2 regions of the Paenibacillus sp. FSL W8-0439 genome follow, and region 1 is predicted to be linked to the other one. Evidence: riboswitches for the same ligand, from Rfam matches in the RefSeq annotation. Region 1 holds a riboswitch; the other holds the start of a gene.
The links. A riboswitch is a leader RNA that binds a small molecule or an ion and turns the genes downstream of it on or off. The one in region 1 is predicted to bind cyclic di-GMP.
Positions count from the first base shown of each region.

Region 2: it holds a riboswitch for cyclic di-GMP, as region 1 does, so the genes downstream of both, MKX36_RS05805 (glycosyl hydrolase) here and MKX36_RS02005 (collagen binding domain-containing protein) in region 1, are expected to answer to the same signal.

Region 1 covers NZ_JBBPAK010000001.1:452,515-458,138, forward strand. Annotated here, with positions in the region: gene MKX36_RS02005 (collagen binding domain-containing protein) at 1-3,380, opposite strand, end outside; cyclic di-GMP riboswitch class I at 3,616-3,696, opposite strand; gene MKX36_RS02010 (AraC family transcriptional regulator) at 3,747-4,628, opposite strand; gene MKX36_RS02015 (DUF445 domain-containing protein) at 5,261-5,624, shown strand, end outside.
Region 2 covers NZ_JBBPAK010000001.1:1,380,677-1,386,300, forward strand. Annotated here, with positions in the region: gene MKX36_RS05800 (sugar phosphate nucleotidyltransferase) at 383-1,759, shown strand; cyclic di-GMP riboswitch class I at 1,915-1,996, shown strand; gene MKX36_RS05805 (glycosyl hydrolase) at 2,010-3,611, shown strand; gene MKX36_RS05810 (hypothetical protein) at 3,660-5,624, shown strand, end outside.

The DNA of each region.
Region 1 (5,624 bases):
GGCTCGTCGTTCGGCTCCACTGGAGGAGACGGATCTTGATGAGGCATGACGGCTGGTGGTTCAGGCAGTGCTTTGGGTTCCTCCCGGGCTGCTGGTGGCGGTGTGGGTGCGGGTTCCTTCTGTGGAGGGACAATGCCTTCCGGAGGCCTTGGCAGTGACGGAGGAACGGTTATAGATGGTGTCACGGGCACCTCGGGATCTTTATCATGTTTTTTTCCGGAGCCTCCCGCTGGGGGAGACGGCTCTGGGTGGGTAGGTGTGCCCGGGTCTACAGGTGTTTCGGGTTCGTTTTTCTTTTCTTTACGATTGGTGATCACAACCTTCTTTATGCCAGAGCTTTGTTGGAGTGCTGCGTCTATTCTGATCTCAAGTTTACCCTCTGTTATTTCATACCCCTCCGGTGCTGCCAATTCTTCCAAAATGTAATCGTCATGAAGCAAGGAGGAAAAGATGATTTTGCCTTCCGCATTGGTCGTTTGTATAAGCGGTGCTCTTTTTTGTCCCTTATCATAGAGCGCAAACCGGGCGCCAGGCAGCACCCTGTTGGGAGCATCGTGATCTACCTTGGTCAGCTCAAGGGTTTCGGTTACGCCCCCACCAGAACCGGAGCCGGAAGACGTTCGTACGATGATTTCCTGACTGGTTTCCCGCAATTCTGTCGTCAAACGATCTCCTGCAAAAGCAACCTTGTTGCTCACCTTAGCTTTATCCTCAGCATGAATGAACGATTGATATTCAAGAATAAAAGCAGTGGAAATATCCTTGGCAAAAGTAAGCTCAAAAGTTTGCTGGCCCTGAGTGTCTGTCTTGATGTGAAGCCAGTAATCTTGGTTTTTGATTAATTCGGTACCCTTGGTGGTATTTCCATTGGCAGCCATGATTGTAGAGTATAAATGGAAGGAATCTTCAATTAAGATTTGGTTGCTGCTAGGCTGATCGACTATTTTAGCGTTGGACACATGTGATTGTCCTTCATTGATACGAATGCTCCAGTCGATCTTATTTCCATTTTGTGCGCCGGCCTTAGACACATATTCCCCGCCATGAGGTACCGTAACTTGGGCTGTCCAATCGGAGACGGTTTTTTGTCCATCCAGTAGAAGAGCGCGATTATGAATTTCCTTTTCAATCAATTCTCCTTCCAATGAAGTTTGAAAGGTAATCCAGTACGGAGTCTGTATCGGCTTCTTGAACTGGATACGCAATTCATTACTATTTTGTTTAGTGGGAGGAATAATTGTATATTGATCTGCCGGGATTTCAGCCCCTTTTTGTACGCCATCCCACCATCCCAGCAAGGTCATATCGTATACTTTTACGGAGCCAGGCAGTAACCTCTGACCTTGCAATAAGACATCTCTCACTTCCGCATGATTCAGGATCTTGCGATTATAGTTGGCTTTAATATCCCAGGTAATGAGTTTGGAGCTCGCATCATAGCTTCCTTGCTTGGCCCCGTTCCGTTGTGTCATAAAGTCCGGCCAGATCGGGCATTCCACCTCATGCGATGATGTTTCACCATTTTCATATTGATAATCTATAAAGGATTTGTTGCGAAATTCGGGCTTCGTCGTATCTGTTTTCCAATCATTGTTGTAGAGAGTTGAATATTTGATCGTATAAGCTTTCTGAATCGTTTTATGAAAAATAAGTGTAAACCCTTGTTTATAGTCCGCTGATCGTGGAACTAGCTCATAATCCATGGGTGCGAGTAGTTCCGTTGTACCGTCAACACTTTGAATTTTCAGGGTGTCGGGCAACAAGGTGAGGCCCCCATTAGGGAACACATCCTTAATGACAATATTTTTCATGGTGTATGAGTCTGTATTAATGGTGATCACCCAAGGTATGACTTTCGTGTTGTAATTGGGCGTGTCATACATTTTAGTCATAACTCCGCTTGTGATTTCCGTCGATATGATCTTCTGGGTTCCATCTGTGGTGATGATGTTTGTAATTTTTTCATCTTCATAGACGCGGCCTCTAGCCTGGGTCTGATATCGGATGGTATAGGCTGAATCTACGTCGAAGTTGAATTGAAGTTTGAAGCCGTTACGGTCGGGATAGTCAACCGGGATGACGGTGTACGCCCACGATGGAAGCTCCTCCAGTGTATTTCCCTTAAATACTTTCAAAGAACCGGGCAGCAATTTTTGAGTTTTGTTGAAATGATCAATTAAAAGGGCTTTGGCTTCGGGGATTTTTGTCTCGCCAAAGTTATATCTTATGGCCCACGAGAGTGTTTGTGTGGCATGATCATACTTTTCAACTTTTTTGGACAAAAATTCACCACGCTCCACCTGAACTGTAGCGGTGGCAGCAACGTTATCTATCGCATCTCCTGAAAGCGTCGCTGTGTTGGAAAAGCGAGTTTCGTTGCCAGTAATGCGGGTGGAGTATTGGATCTGATAGGCAGTGCTAATGCTAGCATCTTGAAAACGAATTGCAAATCCGGTCCCGGCTTGATCCGATTCAATGGCGTATTTACTCGCATTCACTAGGTCTTTGACAACGGTCGTGCCATCGATATTGACTTGCAGATGATAGAGTCGGATAGAGCCTCTCACGAGTTCCAGTCCTGAAGGAGTTGGATCGGTAATGAGGGCGTGTTTAACGGTGTTTAGCTGTTTGTTCACATCAATGGCCCAGTCGATCTGGTGGGTGCCATTTATTTTTCCTTGCTTGCTTAAGGTTGGCCCTGACTGGGGTTTCACATTTACGATGACCGTTTGAACCCCGCCTTTAATTGGAATCGCAATGATGACTTCTGTGCTGCCTTTCACCGTTTCTTTTGTGAATTCGGTTTTAATTTGCAGTTTGCCGCTGACATGGGAATGGTTCTCTACATATTGGTTAAAGGTCATGATGACCTTACCCTGACGATCTACTGTAAAGAACCCCACGGTCCCGTCTGTAGTCACTAGCGGAGATGAGATATCAGTGTAGATGACAAACTGTTCTGGTAAGTGAAAGGTGAAGGTATCCCCTGCTTTATAAGTATCGTCAGGAAGCTCCCATTCATAGCCAAGTTGGATGGCTGATCCAATGTCGAACGTACTACCTGGATTATATACCGCATCAATGACACGTCCGGCTTCGTCCGTTAGACTCAACTTCGTTAGTATACTCTGGGGAGCTGCTTCCTTTTGAGACTTTGAATGAGCTGCTCCTTGCACGGAAGGGACAGTGTTTGGCGGAACCTCCTTAGGGGGTTCAGGGTTTGGGACCGCATATACAGCATCCGTAACGGTTGTAGGATCGGATACAGCACTGTGCGGCAGTTCAGGGGCAGGAGGATCTGCGTAAGCCAGTGTGGTGCTGAAAAAGCTTTGGACAATGAGCAATAAGGCAATAATCATGACATTTATTTTGGTTCCCATGCTCCAAGTGATTCTCCTATTCATCGTAATATGGCAAGCTCCGGCGGTTATGTTGTGTTATATTGTTTTCCTTCCCTCCTCCTAGTTCGAAATTAGTATATTCAGCATGCTAGGTTGACATGACTACCCCAACAGAAAAAAACCTTGATCATAGTGATCAAGGTTTTTTCTTCGAGAGAGGTATAGCAATTTTGTGATGGAGCTATGTAAAAAGGCATAATAAAAAGCTCGTTCACCTGGTAACTGGCTGCCATCCGAGTAGGAAGGCCCTATAGTTTTGCGTCACTGTCTTTCGACAGCTTTGCCATTAGCTTGAATAGCTTGTTCGTCTATCGTCTATCAAACGGAGTACATGAGACCTCCTATTTACAGTTTGGAGCGGTTTCCCCATTTTTTACGGAAGGAATGAGGTGTTTCCCCTACATGTTCCTTGAATAGGTTGATAAAATGGCTTGTATTGGGAATCCCAACGTACCTTGCGATATCCACAATGGATATGTCACTGGTTTTAAGCCATCCCTGAGCGGCTGTGATCCGGACATTAATGAGATAATCAATTGGAGAAAATCCAATCTGTTTTTTGAAATTTTTAGCAAGATTAAATTTGTTTAGGTTGAACATGTCTGCCAGTGAGTCTAGCGTAATTCGTTCACAATAGGACTGGTCCAAGTACTGCTGCACCCGACGTACTTCGCTGAGCGTTCCAGCATTTACATGCCGCTGATCATAAGGATGCTGCAAAATGTACGTCAGTATCTCACCAATGAGTCTGGACGTTAGCAGCTCGCCGGAAAGGCTCCGATCAGACTGTCCGCAGATTAGAGCATGCAGCTTGTCCAATATAATAGACGGATTGTGCACGGATATTACCGGTTTATTATGCTTGGCAAATTGTTCGTAAAAATGCTCGATCAGGTTGCCGTACAGGTATAAGCTGATAAACTTCCAGGCTTCATCACCGGAGGTGCTGTATTGTACATATTCCTCGCAATTAACAAAAAACAAATCATGAGGCTTTAAAATATATTTCTTGTCCTGGTACAGTAACTCTCCCTTACCAGACAGCGTAAAAACAAGCAAAAAGGAGGTGAGTTCTTTCCTTTCTATTGTAAAATCAGAGGTTTTTTGGAAATATCCTAATTCCTGAATATATAAAAGGGATTGCTTGGCAAAAGCGGAGGGGGTGCGCACAATTACGACAGGTTCGCCGTTCCAGAGGCCCTCGATGTTTTTTTGGTCTGTTGTCATATTCAATTCCTTTACAAAAAAGCAATTTTATCTAGCTTATCTTGGTTTGTTTTACCAATATATAATGGCTGATTAAACATGATTTACTATTTAATAAAAGTTTATTTTATCACATTAAATATGTCTAATATCAAAATTTGCACTTTATAACATTAAATATGTCTATATATCAAATTAAGTGTGTTAGTTTTATTGAAGCCTCGCTTCTTATGGATATTCAACTTGGTCATCCGTATAAAAGGTCGAATATTGTTGAAAGAATTCTGAGGTCATCATGGATTCAAATCCTTTCTGGGGTCAAATATAGGATAGTGTTGAAAAAAATATCTTACATGCCCATTCAACTTTTCCATTCACTTCTCCTTTCGGTTTAAGAAATTTAGGACTTGGTTCTGATAAAATGGTTCGTAAGGCTTATTATTGAAAATGAGATTTTGGACCCAGTGTTGTGATTTGGTTCACGAACATGAATGTAAAAAAGAGAGATATATGCATAAAAAATTACGCAAAAAATGTCCTTATGTGTTGAATTATAAGTGCTCTCAACTTTGGAAATTACACAGGCAATGATATGATGGGTAATACATGTATAGTAGCTTAACTTATCGATAGTCAGTTTGGAGGATTACAGAATGGAAAAACCCAAAAATACGAAAACCGCAGCGGCTTGGTCGCTCGTTATTCTAGGGGCAGGCTTTGCAGCCACCGTGCCCTTCCAGCAATATGGCTGGGCTCGATTGTTAGCCGGAGCCTTTGAGGCAGGACTTGTAGGGGGACTGGCAGACTGGTTCGCTGTCACAGCATTGTTCCGTCATCCGCTAGGCATCCCGATACCACATACGGCGCTTCTCCCCAAAAATAGGGACAAGCTCACGAATGCATTGGTGAATACGGTGGAAAATAACTTGCTGAACAAAGACAGCATTGCTTCTAAAATCGCGGACATTCGTTTGGCGGAGCTGATGCTGGGCGGTGTGGAAAAAGGATTGCGTACAC
Region 2 (5,624 bases), 930 kb from region 1:
CATGCGCTGTACCGCGGCGCCCCTGTGGAGCAAGCCTACCATGTGGATACGCTATGCTGCTCCTGTAGAGCAAAGACGCCATTGCGGTTGTCGAAGGCAATCTTGGCAAGGCGTTACGAAGCCTTGATTACTAGAAGCTTGCAAGCAAGGCAGGCAAACGCCGAGCTCCCCAACGTTTTTTACAGGCTGACCGGACTTAATAATGTCCGGTCGTGCCTTTTGCACCACAAGGTATGATCGATATGATGCATTTTTGAGTAGCGTAGGAATGGATTTGAATCCCGGTCCAACAGCGATCGTAAGATCAAATCCAGCCCGTAGCGGGCTACTCAACCTTGCCTCATCCGATCGCCCACACATTATAGAGAGGAAGTGGAGAATTATGAAGCTCGTACTTTTGTCTGGTGGTTCCGGTAAAAGATTATGGCCGTTATCCAACGATTCCCGTTCCAAACAATTTTTGAAGGTACTGGAGAGCCCGGAAGGGATTTCGGAATCCATGGTGCAGCGGGTATGGAGACAATTGGGAGACAACGGATTATCCGAATCCTCGTTTATTGCGACAGGGAGAGCGCAGGTTGAAATGATCCAGAGTCAGGTCGGACCGAATACGCGCATCATAGTTGAGCCGGAACGCAGAGATACCTTTCCTGCGATTGCGCTGACAGCGACTTATCTATATTCCATTGCGGGTGTTTCGCCTGATGAAATTATAGCTATATTGCCTGTAGATCCTTATGTAGAGGATGCTTTCTTTGCTTCCGTAGCTCAACTGGAACATACACTTCAGGAGAGTGAAGGCAAGCTTGCATTAATCGGGGTTGTCCCTTCCTATCCTTCAGAGAAATACGGTTATATTATTCCAAAAAATGATGCCACTCAAGGTAGCACAGGCTACCGCGAAGTGAGCCATTTTCAAGAGAAACCCGACCGGGAGCAGGCGGAGCGTCTGATTGAACGCAATGCTCTATGGAACTGCGGGGTTTTTGCATTCAAATTAAGCTATTTGCTGGATATCCTGGCATCCAAGGGCCTGCCGCTGAATTATGAAGAAATGCAAAAGCAATACGCATCTCTGGAGAAAATCAGCTTTGACTACGAAGTCGTTGAGAAGGAGAAGGACATTGTTGTTCTTCCTTATGATGGTTTTTGGAAGGATTTGGGCACCTGGAATACGCTCACAGAAGAAATGTCTAATCAGCAAGTGGGCAGAGGTGTAGTAACGGAGGATTGTGTCAATACAAGCCTTATTAATGAGCTGGACATTCCAGTAGCGATCATTGGAACGAATGATCTGATTGTAGCCGCTAGCCCAGATGGTATTCTTGTGACCAATAAGGCAGAAAGCCCACGCATCAAGGAAGTGCTCAAGGCTCATGATCAGCGTCCAATGTATGAAGAACGCCGTTGGGGGCAGTATCGAGTTGTAGACTATGTAAAGTATGACGAGGGTAATGAGGTACTGACCAAACGAATCCGCGTACACAAAGGTAAAAATATCAGCTACCAGCTTCACTTCAAACGAAGCGAAATCTGGACCATTATTAGCGGCGAAGCGGAAATTATTTTGAATGAGAAGCTGCACAAAGTGAAGGCCGGTGACGTAGTCCGTATCCCTGAAGGAACCAAGCATAGTATTTTGGCTGTAACCGATGTGGATTTTATAGAGGTGCAGACTGGCTCTGAGTTGGTTGAAGAGGATATTGTACGCTTTTGCATGGATTGGAATGAAATTGCCCGTCATCAATTTATCTCATAATCGTTTTCGTAAAAACGAAATAAAGAAGATTTGATGAAAATTTATAGCCCAAACTGTCGAAATTGGGCGAAAACCTGTAAATTCATGAACATGACCTATTAAATTTTGGTAAAAAAAAGTCGATACTTAGGTTAAGAAGGAATCCAAACTCCTTCCAACGATAAACGCAGCCCTGTCGAAAGGCAGGTACGCAAAGCTAAAGGGCCTTCCCGTAAGGATGGCAGCCTGGCTACCGAAAGGAAGAGCAAAAGTGAGATTCAATTTTATTCCTCTGTATCGACTGATACGTCATGTACTCCCCGTAGTTATAATTTTTTCTTTGTTTCCCGTCGGATTTGGTGATTCTCTGTCTGTGGTGAATGCCGCTTCATTACAACCTGTTAATTCGGACGCTTGTACTCAGGCCCGTGAACTATACAATTATTTACTCAGCATCTCTGGAAAGAAAACAGTCACTGGTCAGCATGATTATTTGGAAAGTCCAGATGAATTAAGCAACAAGGTCCAAAAAATCAGCCAGGCGTATGTGGGTCTGCACGGCTATGAGATGGGAGCCATCTCTGGTCAATCTGACGCTACAGAAGCAGCACAACGTAAAAATGTCGTCGATAGCGCTATTCGTTGGAGCAGAGCAGGTGGCATTGTGACGATGACTTTTCATGAAGCGCTGCCGGGTAGACCGCTGACTTGGGCCAATGTGCAGGCCAAAGTAAGTCAGGCGGAGTTCAATAAATACGTCACGCCAGGCACTGCGCAGTATAACCTCCTCATTGCCGATCTGGATAAGGTCGCTGTATCGTTAAAGCAGCTTCGTGATGCAGGGGTTCCGGTATTGTGGAGACCTTACCACGAAATGAATGGTGACTGGTTCTGGTGGGGAAACAAAAACAATTTCAATCAGCTATGGAATATCATGTACGACCGTTTTGTTAACACGCATCAATTGAACAATCTGCTGTGGGTGTGGAGTCCCAATGCTCCCAATTCCTACACTGTCCCGTATACCCCAAAATATCCGGGGGATGACAAAGTGGATATTTTGGCAGTAGACATCTACAACAATGATTTTAAGCAAAGTCACTATGAAGGACTGCTCGAGTTGGCACGGAATAAGCCGATTGCTATTGGCGAGCACGGTGAGATACCTAGTTCTGAGGTGTTGCAGGCTCAGCCAAAATGGGTGTATTCCATGACTTGGGGCAAGATGCTGACCGAGAATAACACAACCACTCAAATACAGGATTATATGAACGATGCGAAGAGTTTGACACGGGATGATGTGAAAAATGGGCTGGAGGCCATCCAACAACCTGGAACAGATGTACCGACCTTACCGGATGAGGGACAAAGTGAGCCTCTCCCAGCTCCACCAGTAGTGATTGCTCCTCCAGCTCCGACTCCTCCTTCCGTTCCTGATGAAGTATATGTGAACGGGCTGCGGGGCGAATATTTCAACAATATGAATTTGAGCGGCAGTCCTGTTTTGATCCGTACAGACAGTAAGCTGGACTACAACTGGCGCGCCATTGCTGCTGATCCAAAGGTAAATGCCGACCAGTTCTCGGTTCGCTGGACGGGTAAAATCAAGCCACAATACTGCGAGACCTATACGTTCACAACCATATCCGATGATGGTATTCGTGTATGGGTAGACGGCAAGTTAGTGATCGATAGTTGGTTCAAACAAAGCTGGACAGAGCGAAAAGGCAGTATTGCTTTGGAAGCAGGTAAAATGGTAGATCTAAAAGTGGAATACTATGATGAAAAAGGCGATGCGATGGCACGTCTGATGTGGGAAAGTCAGCATGAAGCGAAAGCGGTGGTTCCCGGAAACGCTTTGTTTCTTCCTTGATAGATACTCTTTCCCGGTCAAAAATTTTGAGGAGAGAGGGTGTATCATATGATGAAAAAATGGTTGACCCATAGGTATACGGTCGTATTATCCGGATTACTAGGGGTCGCAGCTCTAGCCATGATCGCTTGGTTTATATACACGCCTTCAAAAAGTGTAGAATTGCAGACAGATAAGGTAGCGGCGGCCAGTCCAGTATGGAAGCTGGGCCAGAGGGATGACTCCTCAGCGGAATTTAAAGGAGTGGTCGGTAGGGATAATATCGATATTTCTGCAGCAGCAGCTTCTTCCGAATTATCTGCTAAAGCAGCATTTTCGGCGTTGTCGGAAGCAGAAAGTACAACAGTTCCGGTATTGCTCAGCAGTGGAGATATTCCTCCCGGTTTGAATGCATCCACAAATCCAGAACTAACACTTCAATATAAGCTGAATCAGGTTCCTCCCAATGGTATGATATTCCGTGTTCGGATTTTGGATGCGGGCAAAGCTGTGCCGCAGATGGCTGTCTTCTCAAATCATCAGCTGTCCGGAATCATTCAGATTGCCGGGGTATCCGGTACTGGGAGTACCTATAATTTCAAAAACAACTACGAGCTGTATATCCCCAAAGAACAATTGCAAAGCGGTGTTAACGTACTCAAGCTAAAGACAGCGCGCTGCCTATACTGCTCCTCTGCGGAAGATAAAAATGTGTGGTGGACTTGGGATGACTTGAGCTTGGAGACGTTAGCTTCCCCTGCGGCCGAACCGGTACATGGGAAATATATAATGACTGGTACGAATGTGAATAATAAAGAATTTTATTATGATCAGGGTGCAGTTAAGCATCTACCATACGTTCTCAAATGGCTGGGAATTGCTTATAGCGGCAACGTCATGAGGGTAACCTGTGCCAGTAATGTAGGGAAGGCATGCACAGACGTGGACGATTACTATCAAACGTTAAAGCAGTATAATATGCAATCGTCTGCTTTGTATCTATACACAGGTGATATTAAGCTGCAAAAAGATGGTACTCTGCCAGAGACGGCCAAGCAAAAGTTGCGTGATTATGTAAAAAAATACGGTTCATACCTTCAATATTATGAAGTAGATAACGAACCTGGATTGTTTAATCGCTCCAAGGCGGTAGACCTGGCTGTGGCTAAATGGTTGAATACGGAAGGCAAGCAATTGGCACCGCATCTCAAAACCGTAGCGCCGGGTTGGGCCTACTGGCCGACATACTCTACCAAGGCGTGCAAAAATCAAACCGGAGGTACGCAAAAATGCGGTGATCCGGATGGATGGGAACGGGACCCAGCGCAGCGTAAACAGCTGGAGGAAGTCACCGACCTGACCAACGGACACGCCTACGGTGAATCGTATAATGAAGAGGGCGGGGGCAGCTTCGTTCAGAATTTGAAAACCTTCGGTGGTTCGAGCAACGGACTGGCGAAAAAGATGCTAAACACAGAGTTCGGTACTAACGATACGCATCGAGACAATCCTGATTACGGGGCTAGTCAGCCACAAGCAGCTGCATTCGATCGGATTATGCGATCGCAAATCGGGTTTGCCGATATGTTTATCCAGCACGCTGCTTTTTATAAGGATTACACACTGTTTAAAACGGGTTTTGATCTGCAAAGTCACAACCCGGCTAACACGGAAATTTATCCGTTTGGGCAAGGACAGGACACTCGCGTTAAGATTATGAGACGCTTGAGTCTAGCCTATGCCACGCATGGTAAACCACTGACTTATACAATGTTGAATCCAGAGGAGACCAAGGACAAGATGGTCTATGTTCGCGCGGTGGATACGTCCAAGCTTAAACCGCTGGCAGGTAGCGGCGCTACCTCGAACAAATTGCTGGTGAACCTAGTGAACTTCGAATCCACTACGCAGACCGTTCGTGTACGGGTGACGATGCCGAAAGCTGGCTTGTACACGGGGGAACGTTTTGGGGCGGGTTCCACCTACACTCAGGCGCAGCGTTCCATATCAGGGCTGAAGGCTTCTCCTGCCCTT